DNA from 2 places in the Variovorax sp. GW821-FHT10C12 genome. Region 2 is predicted to be linked to the other one. Evidence: riboswitches for the same ligand, from Rfam matches in the RefSeq annotation. Region 2 holds a riboswitch; the other holds the start of a gene.
What was found. Region 2 has a riboswitch for glycine ahead of AC07OH_RS16950 (D-amino acid dehydrogenase). Riboswitches for the same ligand answer to the same signal wherever they lie in the genome.

Region 1 (15,184 bases), on a different contig from region 2:
GTGTGCAACGAAGGCGGCCTGGGGTCGCTGCCAGGCGCGATGCTCTCGCCTGATGCGATGCGCAGCGAACTCGCGGCGATCCGTGCGGGTACCGACAAGCCCTACAACGTCAACTTCTTCTGCCACACGCCGCCGGTGCCGAGCGCCGAGCGCGAGGCCGCCTGGCGCGGCGCGCTCGCGCCGTACTACGCCGAGTTCGGCATCGACCCGGCCGCCATTCCGAACGGCCCCGGGCGCAACCCCTTCAGCGCCGAGGTGGCCGACCTGCTGGCCGAGTTCAAGCCGCCGGTGGTGAGCTTCCATTTCGGTCTGCCGCCCGAGCCGCTGCTGGCCAAGGTGCGCGGCTGGGGCGCGAAGGTGCTGGCTTCGGCCACCACGGTGGAGGAGGCGCTGTGGCTCGAAGCAAAGGGCGTCGACGCGGTCATCGCACAGGGGCTCGAGGCCGGCGGGCACCGCGGCCACTTCCTGTCGCACGACCTGACGAAGCAGCTCGGCACCTTCGCGTTGCTGCCGCAGCTGGTGCACGCGCTGAAGGTGCCGGTGATCGCGGCCGGCGGCATCGCGGATGCCGACGGAGTGGCTGCGGCCATGGCGTTGGGCGCGGCCGGCGTGCAGGTGGGCACGGCCTACCTGCTGACGCCCGAGGCCTCGACCAGCGCGCTGCACCGCGCGGCGCTGAAGAGCGAGGCCGCGCGCCACACGGCGCTCACCAACCTGTTCACCGGCCGGCCGGCGCGCGGCATCGTCAACCGCGTGATGCGCGAGCTGGGCGCCATCGGCCCGGCGCCGGAATTTCCGCTCGCCACTTCGGGCATCGCGCCACTGCGCGCCAAGGCCGAGGCGCAGGGCAGCGGCGATTTTTCTCCGCTGTGGTCGGGGCAGAACGCCACCGGCTGCCGCGAGGTGTCCTCGGCCGAGGTCACGCGGGCGCTGGCCAAGGGCTTTCGCTGAGCCGCGCCGTTCGCCCTTCTTTTTTCGAGACCCTTCCGACCCATGACATCGCTCCATCTGCCCCTGCAGTTCCTGCACCATCCCGCACCCTCGGGTGGCCCTGAACCCTGGCTGCTCGTGCTGATGCACGGCGTGGGCAGCAACGAGCAGGACCTGTTCGGGCTGGCGCGCATGATGCCGCCGCAGTTCCACGTGCTGAGCCTGCGCGCGCCGTATGTGCTGTCGCCCGGTTCCTACGCGTGGTTCGAGTTCCAGGTGCTGGCCGACGGCGGGCGCCGCATCGACGAGGAGCAGGAGCGCGAAAGCCGCTTCCTCGTCGGCGAGATGGTCACGTCGGCGTCGCAGCAGCTGGGCATTCCGCCCGAGCGCGTGGTGGTCGGCGGCTTCAGCCAGGGCGGGATCATGTCGCTGTCGCTGCTGCTCACGCAGCCCGAGAAGCTGCGCGCCGCGCTGGTGTGGCACAGCCGGCTGCTGCCCGAGGTGGTGCCGCACATCGCGCCGCCCGAGGCCTTCGCGGGCAAGGCGCTGTGGGTGAGCCACGGCAGCGCCGACAACGTGATTCCGCCGAGCGCCGCGCAGGCCACGCGCGAGCTGGCACGCGGCCTGCCGCTGGCGCTGTCGGGCTCGGACTTCCCGGGCGCGCACGAGATCCGTCCGGCCGAGCTGCAGGGCACGCTGGCGTGGCTGCAGGCGCTCAGCGCGCCGACAGCCGCGCCGTGACCATCGCTTCCATCTCGGCGACCCACGCGTCGTCGATGGTGTCGGGCTGCACCAGCAGCCGGTAGCGGCGCCCGCCCCAGGCGGCGGTCAGCAGTGCCTGCACGGTGGCGGGCGAGGGTGGCGGCTGCAGGTCGCGGCAGGCGGCGAAGGCCTGCGTCCAGCGTGCAAGCAGCTCGTCGTACACGCGCCGGTGGTGCTTGGGCTCGGCCACGCGGTGTTCGAGCATCAGCATCTCGTGGTCGAAGGCGGGCAAGCCGTCGATGCGCGTGTCGCAGGTGAGGCGCACGAGGCGCAGCGTGCGTTCGCGCCAGTCGATGTCCGGTGGCGCGATCACGTCCGCGTCGAGCCGTGCCAGCAGCGCCTCGACGCAGTGGCGCACATAGCCCGAGAGCAGGGCTTCCTTGTCGGGAAAGTAGTCGTAGAAGGTGCCGACGGCGATGCCGGTTTCGAGCGCCACGGCGCGCGTGGTCACGCCCTCCCAGCCCTGCGCGCGCCAAATCCGAACAAAGGCGTCGTAGATGGCCTGCACGGTGAACTTGCTGCGCGCCTGCGTGGGGCGTTTCAGGGGCTTGGAGCGGGGCTTGGAGCGGGGTGCGGCGGGCATGGACCGGGTTTCCGAACCCGCGGCGAAGCGGGCCGTCCTACAGTTTGCGAATGAACAACGCATTCACTTTAACCCGCCTCGAAACGCGCAAGAACGCACTCGGGACCACCCGCATCGTCACTTCGGAAGACGCCGGCAGCCTGCAGCCGGGCGAGGTGCTGATGCAGATCGAGCGCTTCTCGCTCACCACCAACAACATCACCTACGCGGCCTTCGGCGATGCGGTGATGAAGTACTGGCAGTTCTTTCCCACCGGCGACGCCGACTGGGGCCACATGCCGGCCTGGGGCTTTGCCGACGTGGTGGCGTCGAATGTCGAAGGCGTGGCGGTGGGCGAGCGTTTCTACGGCTACTTTCCCATTGCGAGCCACCTGCGCATGCAGCCGGTGCGCGTGACGCCGCGCGGCTTCTACGACGGCGCGGCGCACCGCAGCGAACTGGTGTCGGCCTACAACCAGTACATGCGCTGCAGCCACGACGCGGGCTACGTCGCCGCGCTGGAGGACTACCAGATGCTGGTGCGTCCGCTGTTCATCACCTCGTTCATGCTGGCCGACTTCCTCGAAGACAACGGCTTCTTCGGCGCGACGCAGGTCGTGGTGTCGAGCGCCTCGAGCAAGACGGCGTTCGGCACCTCCTTCTGCCTTGGCCGCCGCGAAGGCCTGCAGCTGATCGCCGCCACCTCCGAAGGCAACCGCGCTTTCGTCGAGGCGCTGGGCTGCTACGACCGCACGGTGGCCTACAGTGAGATCGACACGCTGGCGGCCGACGTGCCCACGCTGTACATCGACTTCGCGGGCCACGACGACCTGCGCGCCACCGTGCACCACCACTTCGGCGAATCGCTGGTGTACGACTGCTACGCGGGTTCGGCGCAGAAGACCGAGTTCCTGGGCGACACCAGCGCGCTGCCCGGCCCCACGCCCAAGCTCTACTTCGCGCCCGTGCAGATCCGCAAGCGCAATGCCGACTGGGGCCCGCAGGAGGTCAACCGCCGCTTCAACGACGCGCAGGGCCGCTTCATCGCCGAGCTGAGCCGCCCGGGCAACCGCTGGATGACGCTGGCGCAGGGCCGCGGCTTCGCGCATGCGCAGGCCGTGATTGCCGACCTGCACGCGGGCCGCGTCGATCCGCGCGAGGCGCATGTGGTGCGCATCGGCGGCGAATGAGAGGCTGATCGACTGAACTTCGATGCGGGTGGGGCGTCACAGGGGGTTACGAGAACGTGGCGATCGTGCGGGCCGTGCAGGCCATCCTGGTGCACCATTGCCTTTCGTCTCCCCACTGCCATCCCGCAAAAAGGAAACCGCCCATGTCCGACGCCGACTCCTCCCGCGACACCCCTGAATTCCGACCCCGCAAGGAAGCGCCGATGGGCACCATCGTCGGCCTGGCGCTGGTCGTGCTGGTGGCGGCTTATTTCGGCTGGCGCTGGTACCAGCAGCAGCAACTGGCGCCGCTGCCGACCGCGCCCGTGGCCGTCGCACCGACCGACGCGCCCCCCGAGCCGCCCAAGGCCGAAGAGCCGAAGGGCCCGCAGAACCCGGTCGAGGCGCTGGCCCCGCCCGATGCCGCGCTGCCCGCGCTGGCCAGTTCCGATGCGCGCGTGATGAAGGCGCTCACCGAGCTGCTGGGCGGCAAGGCCGTCGCGGCCTACCTGCAGTCCGACGGCGTCGTGCGGCGCTTCGTCGCCACCGTCGACAACCTGCCGCGCGAGCAGGCGCCCGCCAGCAAGTGGCCCGTGCAGCCCGCGCCGCAGCGCTTCATCACCGAGGGGCCGCAGCAGGGCGGCGTGCAGACCATCGCGGCGAACAACGCGGCGCGCTACAACGGCATCGTGATGCTGGCCGGGGCTGTCGATCCGGCCAAGGCGGCGGCGGTGTATGCGCGGCTGTACCCGCTGTTCCAGCAGGCATATGAAGAGCTGGGCTATCCGGGCCGCTATTTCAACGACCGCTTCATTGCCGTGATCGACCACCTGCTGCAGGCGCCCGAGCCCACGGGGCCGGTGCAGGTGAAGCTGGTCGAGGTGAAGGGCGACATTCCCTCGCAGCGGCCGTGGGTGCGCTACGAGTACGCCGATCCGAAGCTCGAATCGCTCTCGGCCGGGCAGAAGATCCTGGTGCGCATGGGGCCGGAGAACGAGCGCAAGATGAAGGCCAGCCTGCGCGGGCTGCGCGCGCAGATCGCGACCGGCGAGGTGGCGAAGCAGGCCGGCAAGAAGGCGCCGTAACAGGCGAAGGAAATAAAAAAAGGGGCGCCGCAAGCCATGCGGCGCCCCTTTTTCATTCTTGGCGACCGTGCGCGCTCAGGCCTCTTCGGTTTCCTGGTAGTCGCCCACCGGCACGCAGCTGCAGAACAGGTTGCGGTCGCCGTAGACGTTGTCGACGCGGCCGATCGGCGGCCAGTACTTGGCCTGCTTGAGTTCGGCCAGCGGGAACGCGCCGAGTTCGCGCGAGTACGGGTGGCTCCACTCCGTACCGAGCAGGCTGGCCGCGGTGTGCGGCGCGTGCTTGAGCGGGTTGTCGTCCTTCGACCAGACGCCTTCTTCCACCCGGCGGATCTCGCCGCGGATGGCGATCATCGCGTCGACGAAACGGTCGAGCTCGGCCAGCGGTTCGCTTTCGGTGGGCTCCACCATCAGCGTGCCGGGCACGGGGAAGCTCAGCGTGGGCGCGTGGAAGCCGTAGTCGATCAGGCGCTTGGCCACGTCTTCGGCGGTGACGCCGCTGGTGTCCTTGAGCGGGCGCAGGTCGAGGATGCACTCGTGCGCGACGTGGCCGTTGGGGCTCGCGTACAGCGTGGGGTAGTGGTCCTTCAGGCGGGCGCTGATGTAGTTGGCGCTGAGGATGGCCGTCTCGGTCGCGGCCTGCAGGCCCTTGGCGCCCATCATGCGGCAGTACATCCAGCTGATCGGCAGCACGGCCGCGTTGCCCAGCGGCGCGGCCGACACGGCGCCCACGCCGTTCGAGGGCACGCCGGCCGTGGCATGGCCCGGCAGGTAGGGCACGAGGTCTTCGACCACGCAGACCGGGCCGACGCCCGGGCCGCCACCGCCGTGCGGAATGCAGAAGGTCTTGTGCAGGTTCAGGTGACTCACGTCGCCGCCGAATTCGCCCGGCGCGGCCACGCCGACCAGTGCGTTCATGTTGGCGCCGTCGACGTACACGCGGCCGCCGTGCTCATGCACGAGTTCGCACAGTTCCTTCACGCGGGTCTCGAACACACCATGCGTGCTGGGGTAGGTGATCATCACGGCGGCCAGGTGGGCGCTGTGCTTCTCGCAGGCGCGCTTCAGGTCGTCCATGTCGACGTTGCCCTGCGCGTCGCAGGCCGTCACCAACACCTGCAGGCCCACCATCTGGGCGCTGGCCGGGTTGGTACCGTGGGCCGACGAGGGAATCAGGCAGATGTTGCGGTGGCCCTGGCCCTTGGCTTCATGGAAGGACTTGATGGCCAGCAGGCCCGCGTACTCGCCCTGCGAGCCCGCGTTGGGCTGCAGGCTGATGCCCGCGTAGCCGGTGGCCTCGCACAGCCAGGCGCGCAGCTGCGCGTCGAGCTGGGCGTAGCCCTGCAGCTGGTCGGCGGGCGCGAAGGGGTGGATGTTGGCGAACTCGGGCCAGGTGATGGGGATCATCTCGCTGGTCGCGTTGAGCTTCATGGTGCAGCTGCCCAGCGGGATCATGCTGCGGTCGAGCGCGAGGTCCTTGTCCGACAGGCTGCGGATGTAGCGCAGCATCGCCGTTTCGCTCTTGTGGGTGTTGAACACCGGGTGCGTGAGGAAGGCGCTGGTGCGGCGCAGGTCCTCGGGAATCAGCGGCGTGGTGTTGGCGGCCAGCTCGTCGAAGCGCGGCATCGCGGTGCCGGCGGGCACGAACAGGGCCCACAGGGTTTCGATGTCGGCGCGCGTGGTGGTCTCGTCCAGCGAGATGCCCAGGTGCTGCTGCAGGCGCTGGCGCAGGTTGACGCCGCCGGCCTGCGCGCGCTCGATGATCGCGGCCGTGTCGTCGCCGGTGCGGATCGTGAGCGAGTCGAAGGCGGTGGTGTTCACCGGCTCGCGGCCCATCTGCGACAGGCCCTTGGCGAGGATGGCAGTGAGCACGGCCACGCGCTGTGCGATGCGCGTGAGGCCGTCGGGGCCGTGGTACACGGCGTACATGCTGGCGACCACGGCCGGCAGCACCTGCGCGGTGCAGATGTTCGAGGTGGCCTTCTCGCGGCGGATGTGCTGCTCGCGCGTCTGCAGCGCGAGGCGGTAGGCGGGCTGGCCGTGCGTGTCGACGCTCACGCCGACGAGGCGGCCGGGCAGCGAGCGCTTGAACGAATCGCGGCAGGCCAGGTAGGCGGCGTGCGGGCCGCCGTTGCACAGCGGCATGCCCAAGCGCTGCGTGGTGCCGCAGACGATGTCGGCATCGAACTCGCCGGGGGCGACCAGCAGCGTCAGCGCCAGCAGGTCGGCCGCGACGATGAAGGCGGCGTCGCACTGGTGCGCGTGGCCCGCGAGCGGGCGCAGGTCGTGCACGTGGCCGGTGGTGGCGGGGTACTGCGCGAGCACGCCGAAGAACTCGCCGCTCACCATCAGGTGCGGCAGCGTTTCCGACACGGTGCTCACCTTGACCTCGATGCCCAGCGGCGCGGCGCGCGTCTTGATGACTTCGATGGTCTGCGGGTGGCAGTCGCCCGACACCAGGAACACGTTGCTCTTGCTCTTCACGCTGCGCTTGGCGAGCGTCATGGCCTCGGCGGCGGCCGTGGCTTCGTCGAGCATCGAGGCGTTGGCGATGGCCATGCCCGTGAGGTCGCACACCATCGTCTGGAAGTTGAGCAGGGCTTCCATGCGGCCCTGCGAGATCTCGGCCTGGTAGGGCGTGTAGGCGGTGTACCAGGCGGGGTTCTCCAGGATGTTGCGCAGGATCACGCCCGGCGTGTGCGTGCCGTAGTAGCCCTGGCCGATGAAGCTCTTGAACACCTTGTTCTTCGACGCCAGCGTCTTCAGCTCGGCCAGCGCGTCGGCTTCGGTGACCGGCGCGGGCAGGCGCATCGGCCGGGCACGGCGGATGGCCGCGGGCACGATGCCGTCGATGAGCTCCGCGCGCGTTTCCGAGCCGATCACCGGCAGCATGCGCGCCTCGTCCGCCGCATCGATGCCGATGTGGCGGGCGAGGAATTCTTCGGCGTTCTCTAGTTCTTGCAAAGAGGGAAGGGCGGGAATCGGCATGGCGGTGAAGGCTCGGGGGAGAAGGAACGAAGGTGCGAGGAAACGGCTGTTCAGCGGATCAGGATTCGGCGGCGAACTTGTCGTAGCTGGCGGCGTCGAGCAGGGCGTCGAGCTGCGCGGGCTCGCTCAGCTTGACCTTGAAGAACCAGCCGGCGGCCAGCGGGTCGCTGTTGGCCAGCGACGGGTCGGCGCGCAGCGCTTCGTTGACTTCGGTGATCTCGCCCGACACGGGCATGAACACATCGGCGGCGGCCTTCACCGACTCGACCACACCGGCGACCTCGCCCTGCGCGAAGGTCTTGCCCACTTCAGGCAGGTCGACGAACACCACGTCGCCCAGCGCGTCCTGCGCATGCACGGTGATGCCGACGGTGGCGGCGCCGCCTTCGGCCGCCACCCATTCGTGGTCCTTGGTGTATTTGATGCTCATGAAAAAACTCCTCGTGGAAAAAATGGAATCGGGGTGCAGAGCCTAGCCGGGTCTGCGGTGTTGAGTTGCGGTTAGCCGCGGTAGTAGCGCGTCGGCACGAAAGGCATCGTCGACACCTCCATCGGCACCGGCTTGCCGCGCACGATGGCCTGCACGCGCGTGCCGGGCTCGGCGAAGGCGGCGGCCACGTAGCCCATGGCCACGCAGCGGTCGGCCGTGGGGCCGAGCAGGCCGCTGGTGACGGTGCCGATGTCGTGGCCTTCGAGCGACTGCAGCAGCGTGCCGTCGCGCACCGGGATGCGTTCGAGTGCCACGAGGCCGACGCGCTTGCGCGTGAGCGTCTTGTGGTCGGTGTGGCCGGCCGCGCCCGAGGCGACGGCGGCCAGCTGGGCCAGCACCTTGGCCGCGCCTGGAAAACCGCCTTCGCGCGCACCGCCGGCGCGGCGCACCTTCTGGATCGCCCAGTTGAGCGAGGCTTCGACCGGGGTGGTGGTGGTGTCGATGTCGTTGCCGTACAGGCACAGGCCGGCTTCGAGCCGTAGCGAGTTGCGTGCGCCCAGGCCGACGGGCTTCACCTCAGGCTGCGCGAGCAGCAGGCGGGCGAGGGCGTCGGCGTCTTTTGCGGCCACCGAGATCTCGAAGCCGTCTTCGCCGGTGTAGCCGCTGCGGGTGACGAAGGCGGCGATGCCGCCGATCTGCACTGCGCCGCCGGTCATGAACACGAAGCGCTCGATGCCGGGCGACAGGCGCGCCAGCGTGGCCGCGGCCTGCGGGCCTTGCAGTGCCAGCAGCGCGTGGTCGGGCAGGGGCTGCACTTCGCAGCGCGCGCCGATCCTGGCCTGGATGTGGGCGATGTCGGCCACCTTGCAGGCGCCGTTCACGATCACGAAGAGCGAACCGTTGCCCTCGTTGAAGAACATCAGGTCGTCGAGGATGCCGCCCTCGTCGTTCAGCAGCAGGCCGTAGCGCTGCTTGCCGGCGGGCAGGTCGACCACGTCGACGGGCATCAGGGTTTCGAAGGCGGCAGCGGCATCGGGGCCGACCAGGCGCAGCTGGCCCATGTGCGAGATGTCGAACAGGCCGGCCGCATCGCGCGTGTGCTTGTGCTCGGCCATGAGGCCGGCGGGGTACTGCACGGGCATGGAATAGCCGGCGAAGGGCACCATGCGGGCGCCGAGCTCCACGTGCAGGTCGTACAGCGGGGTCTTGAGAAGTTGGGCGTCAGAAGCGGAAGAAGCGGCCACGGGGCACTCCAAAGGGGCAGTCGAAATCCATGGCTGCAACGCCACGGGCCACCCCTGCTGTCCGCTTTACCTGAGAGATTCGCCCCACGATCGGGGTTTGCTCCTTCGGTGGGCCGCATGCAATGCCACGGCCTCTCTCCAGCAAGGAAACGCCGGTGGTTGCCGGCGTCTTGTCAGTCCTTTTGCCTGAGCGTTCGGGGAACCCCTGCGCCTTCGGCGGCCCCGTCGCGCGGGGCTCTCTCCTGACCCGGCGAGTGTAGTGGATCGCGGGGCTGGGGCTGGCGGCTCAGTGCACGGTTTCTGCCGGCGGCAGCAGCTTGTCGATGCGCTCGCGCAGCGAGTCGGCGCGCTCGGGGCCGGCGGTCTTCTCGATCTCGGAGAGCATCAGCGCGGCGATGGTCAGCATGGCCTCGCGGTCGCGGGCCTCGCGCAGGGCGTCGCGCATCTGGTTGGCGAAGCGCGGGTCGCGGCGCACGAACATGCGCTCGCAGATGTCGAACAGGAACATGCGCGTGGTGGCCAGCGAGCGCTTGCCGTCGAAGCTGTCGGCCGACGTGGCGACCTGGATCGGCTCGGCGGCGGGGACGGGCGTGGGGGCCGGTGCGGGCGGTGGCGCGACCGGGCGTGCGACCTGCAGGTAGCCGCGCTGCATCAGCCCCTGGATCGCCTGCTCGGCCTCGACGCGGCTGGGGAACAGCGGGCTGAAGTCGGTCAGCGAGCGCCGGCCGTCGGCCATGAGCAGCAGGGCGCGCTCACGCTGGCTGAGCGTGCGCTGCCCGGCCTGGAGTTCGTCGCGTGCCTTCTCGGTCTTGGTGGGGAACATGGCGGCCACAGCTTTCGGAGGTCGAAGGCTGCAGCATCGTTGCAAGTGGTGACATCTTCGTGAACCATTTGCCTTACAGGGACAAGGGGGTGCGCGTCAGTTGCCCGCGCTCTCCTTGCGGATCAGCCAGCGCGGGCCCACGCGCTGCAGCTCGAGCGTCTTGCGGTCGGTCTCGGTGAGCGCGTCGGCGCGGTAGACCTGCCGGAACTGCGCGCTGGCCGAGGTGCCCTGGACGCTGATCACCAGCCCCTCGATGCCCACGCTGATGCGCGACTTGCCCGTGATGCGGGCGCGCCGGTCGGCCTCCCAGCGCTCGCGGGTCTGGCCGCGCGCGGGGGTGAAGTCGGGTGCGTAGGCGGCGAGGTAGCGCTCCACGTCGCGCGCGGACCAGGCGGCGGCCCAGGCGCGCACGGCGCTTTCCACTTCGGCGAGGTGGGTGACGGGATTGGTGGGGTTTGTGGGGGCGGCTGCTGGTGCAACGGCTGCAACGGGCGCGGCGGCCGGCGTGGCCGCGATACCGGCGGTGGCCAGCAAGCCGGCAGCGACAAGGCTGCTGCCCTGGGCGACGATTCGGTGCATGGCGTCCTTCTCTTTCCTTCTTCTTGTCTGTCAGGCTCGACGTCGAAGCTTGCGTCGATTCTGGCAGTGAAAGAGAGCGCGTGCGGCGTGGAATTGCCCACGGATTTCGGTGGTCCTTTGTTCAGGGCGCGTGCACAGGACACCGGGTACTTCCCTCCGCGAATGTCCCCCGCCTTCGGCTCCTCCTTGATTTCGCTGCGGGAAGCACCCAGTGCCCTGTGCACGATGGGCGCTGCCGCTGTGCGGGCACGGAACTCAATTCAAGCCGCCGCAGCCTCACCTGTCATCACCTGTACCGTCCGGTTGCGCAGCCGCAAGGCCAGCACGGTCGCGACGCACAGCACGCACAACACCACCGTGAGCGTCACGCCGAGCCCGCGTGCATCCGACAGCAGGCCGAACAGCGGCGACACCAGTCCGCCGACCGAGAGCGCGAGACCGAGCGTGATGCCGCTGGCGGTGGCCGGGTTGCGCGGCAGGTAGTCCTGCGCGAGCGTCACCTGCGCGGCGAAGGGCAGGAACATGCTCATGCCGAGCCACGCGGTGCAGGCCAGCGCCGCGCCGGGCGTGGAGGCGAGCACGAGGCCCGCCATGGCCGGCAGCGCGAGCAGGTAGCCGCTGCGGATCGTGCCCATGCGCCCGATGCGGTCGCCGAGCCAGCCGCCGGCCAGCGTGCCCACGGCCCCTGCGGCGGTGAAGGCGGTGAGCGCCGCGGCGCCCTGGAAGGTGCTGCCGTGAAGGTCGCGCGTGATGCGCAGCGAAAGCATCGACAGCACCGTGACGTACGGGATCGACCAGCCCACGATGGTCGCCACCAGCAGGCTGAAGGCGCGCCAGTCGTTGTGCGGTTTGAGCACCTGGGCGCGGGCCTGCGCGGCGCGCGCCGCCGTGGCCGCGTGCTGGGCGGCCGCACCGCGCCGCGCGTTGGCCGCGACCCACACCACGCCCATCGCCAGCGCGGGAATGCCCAGCAAGTAGCTGCGCGACAGGCTGCCGCCACCGACCACCGTGGCCGCCAGCACGGGCGCGAACGAGGCGCCGATGGTGCCACCCACCGAGAACACGCTCATCGCCTTCTGCGAAGCGCCGCCGGCCGCGCGCGCGGCCACGGTCGCGGGCGGGTGGTAGGCCGCGATGCCCAGCCCGCACAGCGCAACCGCGATCCAGGTCAGCAGGTAGCTCTGGCTCAGGCCCGCCAGCACCACGCCCAGCGCCGCCACTAGGAAGCCCACGGGCACCAGCCAGGCGCGCGGGTGGCGGTCGGCGTACAGGCCGAACAGCGGCTGCACCACGCTCGACAGCCCGGTGGCCGCCAGCATCAGGCCGCTCACGGCCGTGTAGCTGTAGCCGCGCTCCAGCACCATGAAGGGCAGCAGCGCGGGCACGAGGCCCTGGTAGAGGTCGTTGACGGCGTGGGTGCCGGTGAGCAGCCCGAGTCGGCGCGTGTTCATGCGATGGCTTCTTTCCTGGATGTCCGGTTGGAGAAAAAGAGGGAGAAAAGCCATCGTAGGAAGCCAGGAGAATATGTTCTCGCTACGAATGTGCAAACATCGTCGTGAAATGGACAAACTGAATCTGCGCCCCGACGAGGGCGAATCGACCCCGCGCGCCGTCGCCGTGCTGGCCACCGATCCGGCGGGCGACGCCTTCATTCCGCCGCATGCGCACCGGCGCGGGCAGCTCATCCACGCGATCTCGGGCGTGATGATGGTCGGCGCGGCGGCCGGCAGCTGGGTGGTGCCGCCGGGGCGCGGCGTCTGGGTGCCGCCGGGCATGACGCACCAGATCCGCATGGCGGGCGAGGTGAAGATGCGCACCGTCTTCGTCGAGCCCGGCACGCGCGCCGACCTGGGTGCCGAGTGCCGCGTGATCCATGTGGGCGCGTTGCTGCGCGAGCTGATCGTGGCGGCCGTGTCGCTGCCGCTGGACTACCCGCCGGGCGGGCGCGACGAACGCGTGATGGAGCTGATCCTCGACGAGATCGAGGCCGCGCCCGCGCTGTCGCTGCATGTGCCGATGCCGCGCCATGCGCGCCTGGCCGCGCTGTGCGAGGCGCTGATCCGCGACCCCGCGCAGCCCGCCACGCTCGACGGCTGGGCCGCGCGGCTGCACATGAACGCGCGCACGCTGGCCCGGTTGTTCGAACGCGAGACCGGCATGACCTTCGGCGCGTGGTGCCGCCAGGCGCGGCTGCTGCTGAGCCTGCCGCGGCTGGCCGCGGGCGCGTCAATCCTGGAGGTGGCACTGGCGCACGGCTACGAGAGCCCGAGCGCCTTCACCGCGATGTTCCGCCGCACGCTCGGCGTGCCGCCGAGCCAGTACCTGCACCCGCCGGCCTGAAGCTGGGGGTGCGGGCGGGAGCGGCCCGTGCCGCTACTTGAACCCGAGCGCGCGCGGCAGCCAGGTGCTCAGCATCGGCACGAAGGTCAGCAGGACCAGCACCGCGCCGTGCGCCCACAGGAAGGGCACCAGTTCCTTCACCAGCGCCGACATCGGCACCTTCGACACGTTGCAGGTGACGAACAGCAGCCCGCCCACCGGCGGCGTGATCATGCCCAGCGTGAGGTTGAAGATCACGATCATCGCGAAGTGCACCGGGTCGACGCCCAGCTTGATCGCCACCGGCGCAAGGATCGGCGCCAGCACCATCACGCCCGGCAGCGGCTCGATGAAGATGCCGAACAAGAGCAGGAACACGTTGACGATGATCAGGAACATCCACGGCGAGAGGTTCATGCTGATGAGCCATTCGGCCATCTGCTGCGGAATGCCCTCGATGGTCAGCACCCACGCGAACGAGGCCGACAGCCCGATGATGATCAGCACCGACGCCGACAGCAGGGCCGAGCGCGACAGGATGTCGGGCAGCATCTTCCACTCGAGCGTGCGGTAGATGAACTTGCCGCACACCAGCGCGTAGAACACCGCCACCACCGACGCTTCGGTGGGCGTGAACCAGCCGGCGCGCATGCCGCCCAGGATCACCACCGGCAGCAGGATGGCGGGAATCGCCTTCCATGTCGTGATGAGGATCTCGCGCAGCGGCGGCGTCTGGCCGTCGCCCTTGTAGTTGCGCTTCTTCGAGACGTAGAAGTTCACGACGCACATCGCCACCGCGATCAGGATGCCCGGCACGATGCCGGCCACGAACAGCTGGCCGACCGACACGGTCTCGTCCTGCAGCGCGTAGATGATCATGATGATCGAGGGCGGAATGATCGGCCCCACGATGGCCGTGGAGGCCGTCAGCGCCGCCGCGTACGAGCGGTCGTAGCCGGCCTTGTCCATCATCTTGATGAGCATCGAGCCGGGGCCGGCCGCATCGGCCAGCGCCGAGCCCGAGATGCCCGAGAAGAAGGTCAGCGACACCACGTTGGTGTAGCCCAGCCCGCCGCGGCGGTGGCCGACGAACTGGCCCGCGAAGCGCAGCAGCACCTCGGTGAGCGAGCCGCCGCTCATGAGCTCGGCGGCCAGGATGAAGAAGGGCACGGCCATCAGCGGAAAGCTGTCGATACCGGTGAAGGTTTCCTTCAGCAGCACCATCAGCGGGTAGCTTTCCGCGAGGATCAGGGTGGCGGCCGTGGCCAGGCCGAGCGCGAAGGCCACGGGCACGCCGATGGCCAGGAACACGCAGGCGGAGACGATCAGGACAATGCTGGCATCCATGGTCTTCTCCTTACAGCGAGGCCGACGCGTTGGCGTCGAAATGCGCGTCCGACGCGAACTCGCGGTTCAGCACGTAGCCGCGCACCACCAGCAGCCAGTGCACGATCAGCAGCACGCCGCCGATCAGCATCGCGCTGTAGATGTAGGCGAACGGAATCTGCGTCACGGCGGTGAGCTGGAACATCGTGCGTTCCATGTAGAGCCAGCCGTACCAGACCATGAAGCCGAAGAAGGCGAACAGCAGCCCGGCCACCACGAGGCGCACCGCCACGGCCGCGGGCCGGGGCAGGGCGTCCTGCAGGTTCTCGACGGCGATGTGGCCGCCGTAGCGCAGCACGGGCCCGGCGCCCAGGAAGGTGAGCCAGATCATCATGTGGCGCGACACTTCTTCGGCCCATTCGATCGACTGGTTCGTGGTGTAGCGCAGCACGACGTTGGTGAAGATGATGACGGACATGGCCGCCAGCAGGAGGATCAGCGCCCACCGGTTGGCGGCGAGAAAGTAGCGCTCGAAAGCTTGCACGTTGTGGTTCTCTGTGGTGTCGGAAATGCGAAGCGCCCGGCCCACTGAGGCGGGCCGGGCGCGGTCGGGTCGCAGCAGTCTTACTTGACGTCCGTGATCTTCTTGATGTTGTCGGCGCCGAATTCCTTGGCGTAGCCCACGTAGGCCGGCTTCAGGGCGTCGCGGAAGGCCGCGCCGTCGACGGTGCGCGTGACCTTCATGCCGTCTTTTTCAAGCTGGGCGATGCCGTTGTTCTCGTCGTCGTTGACCTTCTTGCGCTGAGCGATCGAGGCCTTCTTCGCCGCTTCGGTGAACACCTTCTTGTCGGCGTCCGAGAGCTTGTTCCACACCTTGGGCGACAGCAGCAGCAGCGCCGGCGAGTAGACGTGGCCGGTGAGAGACAGGTGCTTTTGCACCTGCGAGAACTTCGAGGACAGGATCACCGGA
Region 2 (15,184 bases):
GCTTCGAACTCACCACATAGAGCGGCTTGCCCATCGCAATGCCCATCGTCACCGCCAGATACTCCGCAATCACGCCAAGCGCTGTCAGGATGACACCGGAGAAAAATGCCACCACGACGGCGAGCGATGTCCACCCTTCGACCGGCACTTGCCCGGTGTATTTCTCGTAGATGGCGTAGATCGCAAATCCCATCGCCAACAGGATCGAGAAGAATCCCATGATGGTGATCAGACGCAGCGGCCGGGTACCGGTCGTGAGAACCAGGCTCCAGAAATGCCTGACCAGCGACAAGAAAGAATAGCCCGAGGGTCGGCCCAATTCTTCCCTGAGACGCAAGGGGCAGTGCCCCACACGGCCCGTGATCCAGAACAGCCCGACATCCAGATAGACACCATTGCCGCAATAGGCGGACAACGTTCTGGCAATTTCGCCATCGATGAATCGAAAGCTGTTGAAGCGGCCGATGGTCTTGTTGCCGAGAAGACGCGTACTGATGCCCTTGGCCGTCCGGCTCATCAGGTTGCGCAACCAGCCATGCGGCGGCGGATTCATGGGTTGTGCGTAGACGAGCTGGAGCGAAGCACTCAGGGCCAGGTCCAGCATCGCGCCGATGCTTGTGGGGTCCTGCTGACCGTCTTCGTCCATGGTCACGACCCAGTCCCCCGTGGCGCTGGCCATGCCGGCCATGGTGGCGGCGTGCTGCCCATAGTTTCGGGACAGCCATACCGGCTGAACGAAGGCGTGGCTCTCCGCGAGTGCGGTCATGGTGAGGTCTGACCGGTCCGGACCGCAATCGTGGACCAGCACGACTTCGCTGACGACGAACGAGTTTCCGGCCGCGGTGACTTGCGGGTGTGTCAGCTTCTCGATTTCAGTCACGAGAATTGGCAGCGTTTTTTCTCCCGCATACACCGGAATGACTATGGAAACGCGTTCTAGCTTGCTCATTTTATAAATTTTTCAAATCAATCGCCACAACAAAAAACAAAACCTCGCCACAATGAAATACCTTCAAGCAGCAATTCGAAGTTTCGAGTTTGAGTTTTTGGCTTGATTTTTTATTATTTTTTTAAAAATATCACTGGGTGCTGCAATGCAACCTGCCGAGTTCGTTTGGCGAACAAGAGATATTTGTTTCATGCGAATGGCATGACCGGTGCCTGGAACACATTTGTGTACGGCCCCCGCAGACATCACCTTGAGATTCCAAGCCCAATCTTCATACCCTATTTGTGCGGCGAGGTCTGTCTCCGGGTAGGGATTCTCTATAAGAAATTTCCTCCGCACGAAGCACAGCGATGTCCAGTAGTTCACCAACGCAAGCGCCGCCTCATCGAAATTCTTGGCTTCGGCATCGACATGGACAAAGACGTGAGGGTCATATCCAAAATAGACATTCACCTCCGGGTGAAGCACCAGCTCTCGCTCATCGGCGGTCGCCATCGCAAATGCGTCGGCAATCCAGGCTGCCCCCCAAAGATCATCACCGTCGAGAAAAGCCACATACTCGCCCTCGGCCAGCGACGCGGCCTGATTCCGAGCGTGCCCGACATCCCCATGGTTCATGGGGACCACACGCACATGGGGAAATCTTGCGACGCTGTCACTCACGATCTCGACAGAAAGTGCGTCCGCACGATCCATCGCGACGAGCAGTTCGGTGGTCAGGCCTCGTTCCCGGGCTGCCTCGAAGCACGCCCAGACACTGTCCAATGCCGGCTTGAGCCACAGGCCTTCCTTGTGCGCATTGACGATCGCCGTGACGTGAAACTTAGACATGCTCAGCCTCGCTGGAAGACATGGGTGAGAAGGGAAGCCCTGACTTGAATGCGGACCAGGAACGCTCGATGCCCAGCTTTTTCCTCATGGCTTGCAGGCGGCGCTCCACCTCGTCCGGGTTGTCGAGAATTTCCTGGATGGCCGCGCAGTAAGCGCGCTCGTCGTCCAACGCATCGATCAGCCATCCGGTTTCGTTGGTCACCAGTTCGCAGACGCCTCCGACATTGCTCGCGATGATGGGGACGCCTGCAGCTGCGGCATTGATCAGCACCGTCGGCATGCCCTCGAAACGCGACGTGAAGAGGAAGGCGGTGTACCGCTCCAGGGGAAGCTTGCTGAATGAGGCGAACATCCCCAGCAGACGCAGCTTGGGCTGCGTGTCTGCGAGCGCCGCCAGTTCGGCTTCGCGCTGAGGCTCACCGCCGCCGTAGACGTCCAGTGCGACCTCCGGCAGAGACCGGATGATCCGGCCCAACAACTCCGTATTTTTCTGGTGGCAGAACCGGCCCGCCCAGAAGACGGCTGGTCGTTGCTCGTCGGGTGAGGGGCTCTTGGAAATCTCTCGCAAATCGTCCAATGCCGGCTGAGGAAGAAACTGGAGCTTCTGCGTCAATGCAGGTGTAAAGCCATACCTCGCCACCACCTCTTCAAGGAAGACGTTGGTATCGAAATAGATCTTGTCGACGTTATGGATCGCGGCCCGAAGATGCGTATCCGCATACCCCGCCCCGCGGCCATCTTCCGTGAAGTCGCGGCAGAACAGCGTCGTGTAGACCTTGCATATCGACTGGAAAGCCTTGCCCTTTTCAACCAGGGCGGCCCAGCATGCCAGGCTGTTTACGTTCGTGATCGACTCGGGCTGAAGCGTGAATATCAACGCCTCGACAATGCGTTGCCTGTTCCGCTGATTGAGATCGGCGTCGTAATCGGACAAGACGAGCACCTGCGACCCCGAGGGCAGCCAGTCGAAGGCGTCCACCTTGTCATGATCGGTCAAGACGAGCAGCGTGGCAGAAACACCAACCGCCTCCTGGGCCGCACGCAGGATGTTGACCCCAGCGAGATCCGCCCCGCCTTTGACAAGCCAGGGCATGAAAACGACGTGCCGGATTCCGGCTGGCAGGTCGTGAAAAATTTCAGTCCAAGCGGCGCCAAGCTCATCGGTCGGGATGCTGAAATTCGGGCGCAGCCTCAAGTGCTTGCCGTGCAACGGATGGCACGATTCGATTTCGGGATCGAGCGCCATCAGGTCTGCGACGGTCCGCTTGACGACCGATGCGATCTTGGGCGACATGCCCTTGAAGCGACCTTCCTTCATCCCGTGCTTCAGGTAGTGAAGCAGCGGGTGTACACCGTGCAAGACGACATCCGGATAGATGTCGCAATACCACTCGCAATCGAAGTTCTCGCTGGCCTTCAATCCCTCGAAACCGCCATGCCGCAGGAAATGAAGGTAAGGATCCTGATTCTTCAGATGCGGGTAGTTTTCGAGGTACCACTCGGCGTCGAAGAGGTCCGTTTCATGAAGCAATTCGAGATCGCGAATCTCCTGCTCTGTCACGAGCAGAGTGCCATTTTTTGAATAGCGACTGAGATCGATGGCTGGCGCCGAACGCTGCTTCTCGAAGAGAGGCGCACGCTTTGGTGGCTGGACAACTGCAATCTTCCGCCCCTCCTCCTTGCCCCACTTGAGGTAGTGCACCAGAGGATTGAGGCCCCGGTAAGCCACGTCCTTGTTGGCCTCCAGATAGCCTGCTGCATCAAACTTTTCGCTCGGTGCACGCCCTTCCCTGCCGCCGAACCGAAGGAAATGCTGGATCTCAGCGCCTTCCGGAACATCCGGATTGCGCTCCCGATACCATTTTTTATCGAACAGGTCCGACTGCCGGAGCAAACCGGCATCGCGATACTCGTTCACAACCTGAGCGCTTCGCTTCAGTAGTTTTTTGAAATTCATTCCGGGTTTCATGAAAATTGATGCGCTTCCTTGCGTTCACACGCCCAGGCCTTTGTCCGTCGATCGAATGCGCATGAGGCCGGAGTCGTTCGGTTCACTCCATCAGAAGCAACTCACATTCACAGGCAGCGGGAATATTTCAAATACAGCAAGAAGACAAGAATCTCACTTTCGGCATTCGCTCATTGCTGTGCCATCAAGAAACGACGCACCGAATTCGGCTGGCACTCAGGTGCCTCGTCCAAAAAACCCGGATTATTCGAAGACGTCCGCCGCTTGAAGCGATTTGCCTTCGGCGTCCTTCTTGGACAACTGCGGCGCCATACCGATGTCCGGCCACGCGATCTGCAGGCTCGCGTCGTTCCAGGCGATGCATCGCTCGTGTTCCGGCGCGTAGTAGTTCGTCGTCTTGTACAAGAAATCCGCGGAATCCGTGAGAACGAAGAATCCATGCGCGAAGCCCGCCGGAACCCACAACTGTCGGTGATTGCCTTCGCTCAACTCCGTACCCACCCACCGCCCGAACGTGGGCGAAGAACGCCGGATATCGACAGCCACATCAAAGACCGCACCGCGCACCGCACGCACCAGCTTTCCTTGCGCTTGCTGGACCTGATAGTGCAGGCCTCGAAGCACGCCCTTGGACGACCTTGAATGGTTGTCCTGCACGAAGTCGACCGTCGACCCGACCGCATCTTCGAAGGCACGCTGATTGAAGCTCTCGTAGAAAAACCCTCTGGCATCGCCGAAGACCTTCGGCTCGATGATCAAGACGTCGGGAATCTCGGTTTGGATGACCTTCACGAACGCACCTCTTCGGCCAGCAGGTGCTTCAGGTACTTTCCGTAGCCGTTCTTCTGCAACGGTGCAGCAAGCCTTTCGAGCTGCTCGCGATCGATGAAGCCATTTCGCCAAGCGATCTCTTCAGGACACGCGATCTTCAGCCCTTGCCGATGTTCCAACGTCGCGATGAACTGCCCCGCTTCGAGCAGGCTTTCGTGCGTGCCGGTATCCAGCCACGCATAGCCGCGCTGCATGATCTGCACATTCAGCTGGTTGAGGTCCAGATAGGCTTGGTTGACGGCGGTGATTTCCAGCTCGCCGCGCTCACTGGGTTTCACGGCCTTGGCAATGTCGACGACCTGGTTGTCGTAGAAGTACAGGCCGGTCACCGCGTAGCTGCTCTTGGGCTTGACAGGCTTCTCTTCGATGCTGCTGGCCTTGCCGTTGGCGTCGAAGGCCACCACACCGTAGCGCTCGGGGTCGTGCACGTGGTACGCGAACACGGTCGCACCGCCCTGCTTCGCATCGGCGTCCGACAGCAAATGCACGAAGTCATGCCCATAGAAGATGTTGTCCCCCAGCACCAGCGCGCTCGGCGAGTTCCCCACGAACTTGTCGCCGATGATGAACGCCTGCGCCAGGCCATCGGGACTCGGCTGCACCGCGTACTGCAGGTTGATGCCCCACTGGCTGCCATCGCCCAGCAATTGCTGGAAGCGCGGCGTGTCCTGCGGCGTGCTGATGATCAGGATGTCGCGCATGCCGCCAAGCATCAGCGTGCTCAGCGGGTAGTAGATCATCGGCTTGTCGTACACCGGCAGCAGCTGCTTGCTCATGGCGAGCGTGGCCGGGTGCAGGCGGGTGCCGGAGCCGCCGGCGAGGATGATGCCTTTGCGTTGCGTCATGGGGTCTTCTAGTGTGGGAGGCCGGAAAAAATCAGTCGGTCAGAGCGTCTCGCGCAGCATGCGTGCCACGCCTTCCTGCCAGGGCGGCAGGCGCAGTCCGAAGGTGGTCTGCAGCTTGGTGGTGTCGAGCCGCGAATTGTGCGGCCGCTTCGCGGGCGTCGGAAAGGCGCTGGTGGGCACAGCCTCCACGGCCTGCGGGCCTGCCTTGAGTTCGACACCGGCCTGCTGCGCCATCTCGAGCACGAAGCGCGCGTAGCCGTGCCACGTGGTCTCGCCGCCGGCGATGGCGTGGTACAGGCCGGCTTTGGCCGGGTCGTGCAGGGTTGCTCGAATCGCGTGCGCGGTGATGTCGGCCAGCAACTCGGCACCGGTGGGAGCGCCGAACTGGTCGTCGATGACCGTGAGCTTGTCGCGCTCCTTGGCCAGCCGCAGCATGGTCTTGGCGAAGTTGCCGCCGCGCGCGGCGTACACCCAGCTGGTGCGAAAGATCAGGTGCTTCGCGCAATGCCGTGCCACCAGCTGCTCGCCTTCGAGCTTGGTCTGGCCGTACACGCTGAGCGGACCGGTCGCGTCGTCTTCTTTCCAGGGCTGGGTGCCGCTGCCGTCGAAGACGTAGTCGGTGGAGTAGTGCACCATCAGCGCGCCGATCTGCTGCGCGGCCTCGGCCACCACGCCGGGCGAGGTGGCGTTGAGCTTGCGCGCGAAGTCGGGCTCGCTCTCGGCCTTGTCGACGGCGGTGTGCGCGGCGGCATTGACGATGACGTCGGGGCGCACGGCCAGCACGGTTGCAGCCAGCTGCTCGGGACGGCTGAAGTCGGCGTGGAAGTCGGTGCTGTCGAAATCCAGCGCGACCAGTTCGCCGAGCGGCGCGAGGCTGCGCTGCAACTCCCAGCCGACCTGTCCACCTTTACCGAGCAGCAGCAACTTCATGCGGAAGCCTTTGCAGGCGCAGCATCGTACTGCTTCTCGACCCATTCGCGGTACGCGCCGCTTTGCACGTTGCGCACCCAGTCGCCGTGGGCGAGGTACCACTCGACGGTCTTGCGGATGCCGGTGTCGAAGGTCTCGGCGGGCTTCCAGTCAAGCTCGGCCTCGAGCTTGCGCGCATCGATGGCATAGCGGCGGTCGTGGCCCGGGCGGTCCGTGACGTAGGTGATCTGTTCCTTGTACGGCTTGCCGTCGGCGCGCGGGCTCAGTTCGTCGAGCAGCGCACACACGGTGTTGACGATCTCGATGTTGGGCTTCTCGTTCCAGCCGCCGACGTTGTAGGTCTCGCCGAGCCGGCCGGCTTCGAGCACGCGGCGGATGGCGCTGCAGTGGTCCTTCACGTAGAGCCAATCGCGCACCTGCATGCCGTCGCCGTACACGGGCAGGTTCTTGCCCGCCAGCGCGTTGACGATCATCAGCGGGATCAGCTTCTCGGGGAAGTGGAACGGGCCGTAGTTGTTCGAGCAGTTGGTGGTGACCACCGGCAGGCCGTAGGTGTGGTGCCAGGCGCGCACGAGGTGGTCGCTGGCGGCCTTGCTGGCCGAGTACGGGCTGTTCGGCTCGTACTTGTTCTCTTCGGTGAAGGCCGGGTCGGTCTTGGAGAGCGAGCCGTAGACCTCGTCGGTCGACACATGCAGGAAGCGAAAGGCCGCCTTCTGGTCGGCCGGCAGGGCGTTCCAGTAACCGCGCACCGATTCGAGCAGGCGGAAGGTGCCGAGCACGTTGGTCTGCACGAAGTCTTCCGGGCCGTGGATCGAACGGTCGACGTGCGATTCCGCGGCAAAGTTCACGACGGCACGCGGTTTGTGCTCGGCCAGCAGGCGGTCGAGCAGTGCGCTGTCGCCGATGTCGCCTTGCACGAAGACGTGGTTCGCGTTGCCCTTGAGCGATGCGAGGGTCTCGAGGTTGCCTGCGTAGGTCAGCTTGTCGAGGTTCACGACGGGCTCGTTGCCCTGCGCGATCCAGTCGAGTACGAAATTGGCGCCAATGAAGCCTGCGCCGCCGGTAACCAGGATCATGGAGTCCCCACCTGTAGAAAAAAGTTTGCTTTACCGAAAATCAACATTCAATTATCCCATCGGTGTGAAGTGCCGATGTACAGGGCTTGGCCGGCTTGCGGGGCCCGCCTACAATCGCCAACAATTGCAGGAGAGCGGGCCTCCACGGAGGCCCTACCGAAGGCGCAAACTCCCATAAACGCTCAGGTCGGCCCGACGACATTCCAGGCAACGCCACGGAATTTCGGCAAGGGGTCAGTACTGCACTCATCGATACAGCCGTCTGGAGAGCCGCCACGCCATGTGGCGCACCGAAGGAGCAAACCCGCTGCGGGTGCAGCAGGGTGAATCTCTCAGGTACCGAGGACAGGGGGAGCGGCAACTTGGACAGCGGTCGTCCGGTTGCTTGCTATTTTTTCAATAGCACTCCACGCCCGCCGTTCAAGCGCTGCAAACTCAAAGGTACTTGCAATGCGTGTGATCGTTCTTGGCGCCGGCCTGCTCGGCGTGACTTCGGCCTACTACCTCCAGCAACTCGGCCACGAGGTGACCGTGATCGACCGGCAGGCCACCCCGGCCGCCGAAACCAGCTTCGCCAACGGCGGCCAGATCTCGGTCAGCCACGCCGAACCCTGGGCCAATCCGAGCGCGCCGCTGAAGGTGCTGCAATGGCTCGGCAAGGAAGATGCGCCGCTGCTCTTCCGCATCCGCGCCGACATGCGCCAGTGGCTCTGGGGCCTGCAGTTCTTGCGCGAATGCACCCCCGCGCGCACCCGCCACAACATCGAACAGATCGTTCGTCTCGGTACATACAGCCGGGAAATGTTGCAGCAATTGCGTCGAGACACGGGCCTGAACTATGACCAGCGCACGCAAGGCATCCTGCACTTCTACACGACGCAAAAAGAATTCGACGGCGCCCTCGCGCCCGCCGAGCAGATGCGCGCCCTGGGCTGCGAACGCCTGGTCATCTCGGCCGACGAGGCCATCAAGATCGAACCCGCCCTCGCCCACATCCGCCCCCAGCTGGCCGGCGCCACCTACACCGCCGAAGACGAATCGGGCGACGCCAACCGCTTCGCACGCGAGCTCGTGAAGCTGGCCGAGGCGGCCGGCGTGAAGTTCCTCATGAGCCACACGGTGACCGCGCTGCGCGAAGCCGGCGGCAGCATCGACCATGTCGAGGCGACCGACAACGAAGGCCGCTTCCAGCGCATCCGCGGCGACGCCTTTGTGCTTGCGATGGGTTCACTGAGCCCGCTGTACGCCGCGCCGTTGGGCATCCGCCTGCCGATCTACCCGGCCAAGGGCTACTCGGTGACGCTGCCCGTGAAGGACGCGTCGAAGGCACACCAGGTCTCGCTGACCGACGATGAATACAAGCTGGTGTTCTCGCGCTACACCTCCGAGTCGGGCGACCGCCTGCGCATCGCCGGCACGGCCGAACTCAACGGCTACGACCGCGACCTGAACCGAGTGCGTTGCGAAGCCATCGTGCGGCGCGTCGAAGAGCTCTTCCCCGGCGCCGGCGACACCGAGCGCGCGCAGTTCTGGACCGGCCTGCGCCCGGCCACGCCGAGCAACGTGCCGCTGATCGGCAAGACCAAGCTGCCGAACCTGTTCCTCAACACGGGCCACGGCACGCTCGGCTGGACGCACGCCTGCGGCTCGGGCAAGTCGATTGCGCGCATCGTGAGCGGGCTGGCACCCGAGGTCGACTTCGCGTTCGCCGGCATGCCGGCACCCGCGCCGCGCGCACTGCAACCGGCCTGAACGCGACCGGCGCCGGACCTCAGTCCGGCGCGGTGAACACCGTCAGCACGCCGGTGTAGCCATACAGGTGGTGGCGCGCAATTTCGCCGGCGGCGAAGAAGCCGACCAGCGGCACGTCGCCCAGCGCATGCCGCACGATCTGCAGCTCGGCGCCCGGCGCGCCGAAATGCGGGCCGCCGCGCCCCGAGCAGCTCACGTACACCGCGCCCGCGATGCGCCGCGCCGGATGCGGCGCGGCCTCGGCCTCGCCGGCCGCCACGGCGCGTGCGGTGGCCAGCGTCTGTTCTTCGGGCTCGAGCTCTTCACGAATTTCGGCGCAGATGCGCATCAGGTCGGCGCGCGCCGCCTGCGCGTTGCGGCGGCAGAAACTCAGCCGCATGCCGGCCTCGGCGTTGTCGGCAATGGCGATGCCGCGCCGCGTCGGGTCGAGGCCGATGATGTGGCGCACCAGCACGTCGGCGCCCAGGTCGCCGGTGCGGCGCAGGCCGTCGCTGCCCGCGTCGGCCAGGCCGACCAGCGTGTTGCGCACGGCATCGATGGCTTCCTGCGGCCGGTCGAGCGACACCTGCAGGTCGGCCAGCAGCACGTCGAGCGCCGGCTCACCGTCGAGCGACAGCAGCAGGTTGCCGTCGGCCTCGGTGATCTCGCGCTCGCGCGCGCCGCCGGTGCGCAGCGGCTGGCAGCCTTGCGTGACGCGCGACACCAGCCGCACGCCCTCGCCGAACACCACGCCCGACAAGCCGCCCGAGAACACACCGCCCGCCGCACCGTGGCCGCGGATGTTGCCGTTGCCGCCGACCGCGAACTGCAGCGCCCCGCCGCGGCCGGACGAGAGCCCGCCGAACAGGTAGCCGGTGTCGGTGCGGCCCGCCATCTCGCCGATGAGCTCGCCCAGGTCGGGCGTGGCGGGGTCGGCGTGCACGAGCGCGGTGTGCGCCTCGAAGCCGCTCATTTCGGAGCTGCCCAGCGGCGCCACGCCCGAGAACACGCGGTACTGGTCGCTGGGCAACGCGCACAGCATCAGGCTCAGGCCGGGCTCGTCGAAGTACTCGGCGTTGTTGGCCGACACGCCGATGCCGACCGTGCCCGACCAGTCGGTGACCTCGGGCAGCTCGGCACTCAGGTGATCGAGGATCTCCTGCGCCTCGGCCGCGTAGTGGTCGGTGATGTAGAGCAGCCCGAGCGTCGGGTTCGACGCGTAGTCGGGCAGCGCCATCTGCGCGCGCAACTGGGCCAGCACGAGGCCGGCGGCCATGCGCCATTGCGGGTGGGTGGCATGGCCGGTGGGAAACAGTTTCATGGTGCGTACCGACCCGTGCGTCGTCGTCTGGAAAGGTGTCTGTAAGACGTCAGCGCCGGCCGGAGGTTCGCTTGCGCGCGGCGGTGGACGTGGTTTTCTTGCGCGCGGCGGGTGCCGGCGCGGCTTTCTTGGCGGCGGTTTTCTTCGGAGCAGCCTTGGCGGCCGGCTTGCGCGCCGCCGTCGCCTTGCCGATGACCTGCCCCACCGCGTCGGCCAGCGGCTGCGCCATGGCCGGCACCTTGAGCTGCGCCGCGTCCTGCAGCGCCGTGCTCGCGATCTGCTGGAACTGCTCGGTGAGCGAGCCCCACCATTGCATCGGGTCGACGCCGGCAGCAGCAGTGGCTGGCTTGGCGCGCGACGTCTTCTTCGGCGCCGGGGCTTCCTCTTCTTCCACCTCTTCCTCGGCCTCGTCGAACTCTTCTTCCTCTTCCTCGACGGGCTCCGGCGCAGGCCGGGGGGCCGGGGCGGGAGCCGGTGCAGGCGCCGGCGCCATCGCCGCGGCCTGCTTGGTGAACGCGCTCGCGATGTCTTCCATCCGCACGTTCATGCCGCGCAGGGTCGATAGCGTCATCTTCTGCACCTCGAGCGCCTGGATGGTCGCCTTGAGCGCGTGGCCGTTCTGTTCGAGCCAGTACTGGACGGTCTTGAGTTCCTGGATGCGCTTGTCGACCTCTTCGACGCTCATGGTGGGCGCGACCCAGCTGGCGAGGCTGGGGATGCCGGGCACCGAGCCGGAGCCCGCGGCGGCACCGCCGGCGAGGTTCTTCAGGAAGTCGAATCCGGGGACGAACTGGCTGAAGTCGAAGGGTTTGCTGGCGTTGCTCATGCGGGAGGTCTCCTGGCTGGGTTTTCTTGTGCTGCCAGCTTACTCCAAGCCCTTTGCAAGCGAATCAGAGCTCGTCCCTGACCCGGCTGAAAACCTTCCAGAAATTCGCGTCCTGCGAGGTCGCGAAGTTGATCCGCATCATCGTGCTCGGCGGGCGGCGCGCATGGAACAGCGAGCCCGGCGCCAGCAGGTAGCCCTGGTCGAGCATGCGTTGCGTGAGCGCGTCGGTGTCCACGCCCGTGTCGACCCAGCCGAACAGCCCGGCCGGCTCCGAGGCGAAGGTGCAGCCGTGCGACATGGCCAGCTTCACCGCGCGGCCGCGCGCGCCGTCCAGGCGGATGCGCACGCGCTCCGAATGGCGGCGCAGCTGGCCCTGGTCGATGCACCACGACAGCGCCCGCTCGAACAGCGTGGGCGAGGTCAGCGTGGCCAGCAGCTTGGTCTCGAGCAGCCGCTCTTTGAGCGCGGGCGAGGCGGCCAGGAAGCCGATGCGCCAGTTGGGCGCCAGGATCTTCGCGAAGCCGCTGACGTAGATGGTGCGCTGCAGCCCGTCGAGCGCACTCAGGCGCGTGGCGTGCTCGGGCGCGAGGTGGCTGTAGGTGTCGTCCTCGACGATGTGGAAGTCGTGCTCGTTGGCCAGCTTGAGCACGCGGTGCGCGCTGCCCGGCGTGAGGCTGTAGCCGGTCGGGTTGTGCAGCACGCTCACGCTCACGAAGAGCTTGGGGCTGTGCAGCTTGCAGTACTGCGCCATCACGTCGAGGTCGGGCCCGTCGGCACGACGCGGCACCGGCAGGATGCGCATGCCCAGCGCCTCGAGCCGCGCGAACTCCAGCGCCCAGCCGGGCTCCTCGACCATCACCGGATCGCCCGCGCGCAACAGCGTGCGGCTCACGATGTCCAGCGCATGCGTGGCGCCGATGGTGGTGACGATCTGGTCCGGCCCGGCCGGCACGTTGATGCGCACCAGCTTCTGCGACAGGCTGCGGCGCAGCGCGAGGTCGCCCGAAGGCTCGCCGTACTGCAGCGACAGTTCCTGCAGCGCCGACGTGGTCGTCACGCGGCGCACCGCGGTCGCCAGGAAGGTCGAGGCCATCCAGTCGGGCGGGAACACGCCCATGCCCGGCTGCGGCTTGTCGCTCGGACGGTGGAACATGCTGCGGATCAGCGAGCTGGCGTCGGCCGGCACGCGCGAGGCCATCATCGGCGGGACCTCGGGCGCGGCATGCGCCGGGTTGCGCGAACTCTCGGGCACGGGCGCCGCGTCGCGCACATAAAAGCCGCGCTGGCGGCGCGCCTCGACCAGCCCTTGCGCGAGCAGCTGGTCGTACGCGGCGACCACGGTGTACGGGCTCACGCCCTGCTGGCGCGCGCACTCGCGCACCGAGGGCAGGCGCGCGCCGGGCGCCAGCAGCCGGTTGCGGATGCGCTCGGCGAGGCGGTCGGCCAGCTGCCCGGTCAGGGACTGGGTGGAGGTTCGGGTCAGCATCGGGTCGGGCTGCATCGCACAGAGAGCGAGAAAAGGGCGGCGTGTGTCGAAGGAATGACCAATACAGATTTCAGATTTGTTCGATCATCTGTACTGGAACTGTAATGGTCCAAAGTTTAGAGTCTGTGACATGAACTGGCAAGAATTCACCGCGCTGCTGGTGCTGGCCACGGCGATGAGCTTCTCGCCCGGACCCAACACCACGCTCTCCACCGCCCTGGCGGCCAACGGCGGCCTGCCGCGCGCCATGCGTTTCGTGGTCGCGGTGCCGGTCGGCTGGACCTTGCTGCTGGCGATCTGCGCGGCCGGCCTCGGCGCGCTGGTGGTGGCGATGCCGCCGCTGCGCCTGGCGATCAAGGGCCTGGGCATCGCCTACCTGCTGTGGCTGGCCTACAAGCTCAGCGGCAGCGCCCAACTCGGCAAGGCCGACAACGCCAGCCTCTCGGTCGGGTTCACGCAGGGCGTGATGCTGCAGTTCGTGAACATCAAGGCCTGGCTGCTCGCGCTCACGCTCGTGGCCGGCTGGATCGCCGGCCAGCCCGACGCGCTCGCGCGCTTCGCCATCGTCGCGCCGGTGATGCTGACCTACGCCTTCACCAGCAACTTCGCCTATGCGCTGGTCGGCGCGCTGCTGCGCGAGTGGCTGGCCAAGGGCACGCGCCTGCTGTGGTTCAACCGCGCGATGGGGCTCATCCTCGTGCTCACGGCCTGGTGGATGGTGAGCGTATGAAGCTCGCCCTCAAGGACGAAACGCTGGGCATGTGGCTCGGCATGGTCGGTGTGGCGCTGTTCGCCGTCACGCTGCCGATGACGCGGCTGGCCACGGGCACGCAGGACGCGCCGCAGCTGTCGCCGTGGTTCGTCACGGTCGGGCGCGCGGCGCTGGCGGGCGTGCTGTCGGCCATCTTCCTGCTGGTCACGCGCTCGCCGCGTCCGGCGCCGCACCAGTGGAAGCCGCTGGGCATGGCAGTGCTGGGCAACGCGATCGGCTTTCCGCTCTTGCTGGCCTTTGCGCTGCGCGTGGTCACGGCCAGCCATGCGGCGGTGGTGACGGCGCTGCTGCCGCTGGTCACGGCCGCGGTCGCGGCCTGGGTGCTGCACCAGCGCGCGCGCCTCGGCTTCTGGCTCTGCGCCGTCGCGGGCAGCCTGCTGGTGGTGGTGTTCTCGGTGCTGCGCGCGCAGCAGAGCGGCCACGGCTTCGGTTTCGAATGGGCCGACCTGTTGCTGGTCGGCGCGGTCATCGCGGCCTCGGTCGGCTACATCTACGGCGCGCAGGTCACGCCGTCGCTGGGCGCCGAGCGCGTGATCTGCTGGGTCTGCGTGATGGCGCTGCCCGTGACGCTGCCCGCCACCATCGCCCTGTGGCCGCAGCAACCCGTGGCCGCCTCGGCCTGGGTCGGCTTCACCTACGTGGGCATGTTCTCGATGTGGATCGGCTTCTTCGCGTGGTACCGCGGCCTGGCCCTGGGCGGCGCGCTGCGCGTGAGCCAGACGCAGCTGCTGCAGCCCTTCCTGTCGATCCTCGCGTCGATCCCGCTGCTGGGCGAGCCGCTCGACCTGGTGACGCTGGGCTTCGCCGCCGCCGTGGTCGCCACGGTGGTCGCGGGCAAGCGGCTGTCGCAACCAGCGGCGCCTGCCGCCGTTCCACGCGGCGCCGAGCCGCAGGCCAGGAGCTGACGACCATGACGCTGTTCAGCCATGTCACCGTCGGTTGCACCGACCTGTCGCGCGCCGCCGCCTTCTACGACGCGGTGCTGGCGCCGCTGGGCCTCATCCGCCGCCCCGTGACGCCCGACGGCGGCCCCGACGCCGCCTGCTGGATCGTGCCGGGCCAGACGCTGCCGCGCTTTTACGTGTACATCCCGCTGGACGGCGAACCCGCCAGCGCCGGCAACGGCAGCATGGTCGCGTTCTGCGCGCCCTCGCCGCAGGCCGTTCATGCCGCCCACGAGGCGGCCCTGGGCCACGGTGGCCGCGACGAAGGCGCGCCCGGGCCCCGCCCCCGCTACGGGCAGGGCTATTACGGCGCCTACCTGCGCGACCCGGACGGCAACAAAATCCATGTCGTGCACCGTGGCGACATCCCGCCGCCCTGACCCCACACTCAGACTCACCTCTCATTCGCCAGAAAGAAGAAAGCCTCCCATGAACTGGAAACTCGCCGCCCGCGCCGCCAAGATGAATCCTTCGGTGCTGCGTGAAATCCTCAAGGTCACCGAGCGCCCCGGCATCATCAGCCTGGCCGGCGGCCTGCCTTCGCCCAAGACCTTCCCGATCCAGGAATTCGCCGACGCCTGCGCCGAAGTGCTGCACAACGACGGTGCCGCCGCGCTGCAGTACGCCGCCAGCGAAGGCTATGCGCCGCTGCGCCAGGCCGTGGCCGACATGC

Region 1: another riboswitch for glycine. It lies ahead of gcvT (glycine cleavage system aminomethyltransferase GcvT); the one in region 2 lies ahead of AC07OH_RS16950 (D-amino acid dehydrogenase).

What each region holds. Positions count from the first base shown of each region.
Region 1 covers NZ_JBWKNE010000001.1:605,097-620,280, forward strand. The annotation lists gene AC07OH_RS02865 (NAD(P)H-dependent flavin oxidoreductase) at 1-951, shown strand, start outside; gene AC07OH_RS02870 (alpha/beta hydrolase) at 994-1,671, shown strand; gene AC07OH_RS02875 (TetR/AcrR family transcriptional regulator) at 1,646-2,275, opposite strand; gene AC07OH_RS02880 (DUF2855 family protein) at 2,326-3,444, shown strand; gene AC07OH_RS02885 (DUF3014 domain-containing protein) at 3,588-4,508, shown strand; gene gcvP (aminomethyl-transferring glycine dehydrogenase) at 4,584-7,493, opposite strand; gene gcvH (glycine cleavage system protein GcvH) at 7,552-7,923, opposite strand; gene gcvT (glycine cleavage system aminomethyltransferase GcvT) at 7,995-9,167, opposite strand; glycine riboswitch at 9,215-9,319, opposite strand; glycine riboswitch at 9,332-9,422, opposite strand; gene AC07OH_RS02905 (hypothetical protein) at 9,454-9,990, opposite strand; gene AC07OH_RS02910 (L,D-transpeptidase Cds6 family protein) at 10,087-10,569, opposite strand; gene AC07OH_RS02915 (MFS transporter) at 10,830-12,020, opposite strand; gene AC07OH_RS02920 (AraC family transcriptional regulator) at 12,130-12,909, shown strand; gene AC07OH_RS02925 (TRAP transporter large permease) at 12,943-14,235, opposite strand; gene AC07OH_RS02930 (TRAP transporter small permease) at 14,246-14,758, opposite strand; gene AC07OH_RS02935 (TRAP transporter substrate-binding protein) at 14,839-15,184, opposite strand, start outside.
Region 2 covers NZ_JBWKNE010000003.1:86,272-101,455, reverse strand. The annotation lists gene AC07OH_RS16985 (glycosyltransferase) at 1-949, opposite strand, end outside; gene AC07OH_RS16980 (glycosyltransferase family 2 protein) at 1,013-1,780, opposite strand; gene AC07OH_RS16975 (glycosyltransferase family 4 protein) at 1,773-3,737, opposite strand; gene rfbC (dTDP-4-dehydrorhamnose 3,5-epimerase) at 3,993-4,541, opposite strand; gene rfbA (glucose-1-phosphate thymidylyltransferase RfbA) at 4,538-5,425, opposite strand; gene rfbD (dTDP-4-dehydrorhamnose reductase) at 5,465-6,355, opposite strand; gene rfbB (dTDP-glucose 4,6-dehydratase) at 6,352-7,431, opposite strand; glycine riboswitch at 7,549-7,639, shown strand; glycine riboswitch at 7,684-7,790, shown strand; gene AC07OH_RS16950 (D-amino acid dehydrogenase) at 7,882-9,183, shown strand; gene AC07OH_RS16945 (FIST signal transduction protein) at 9,203-10,483, opposite strand; gene AC07OH_RS16940 (PhaM family polyhydroxyalkanoate granule multifunctional regulatory protein) at 10,533-11,309, opposite strand; gene AC07OH_RS16935 (aminotransferase-like domain-containing protein) at 11,374-12,795, opposite strand; gene AC07OH_RS16930 (LysE family translocator) at 12,926-13,525, shown strand; gene AC07OH_RS16925 (DMT family transporter) at 13,522-14,472, shown strand; gene AC07OH_RS16920 (VOC family protein) at 14,484-14,891, shown strand; gene AC07OH_RS16915 (aminotransferase-like domain-containing protein) at 14,941-15,184, shown strand, end outside.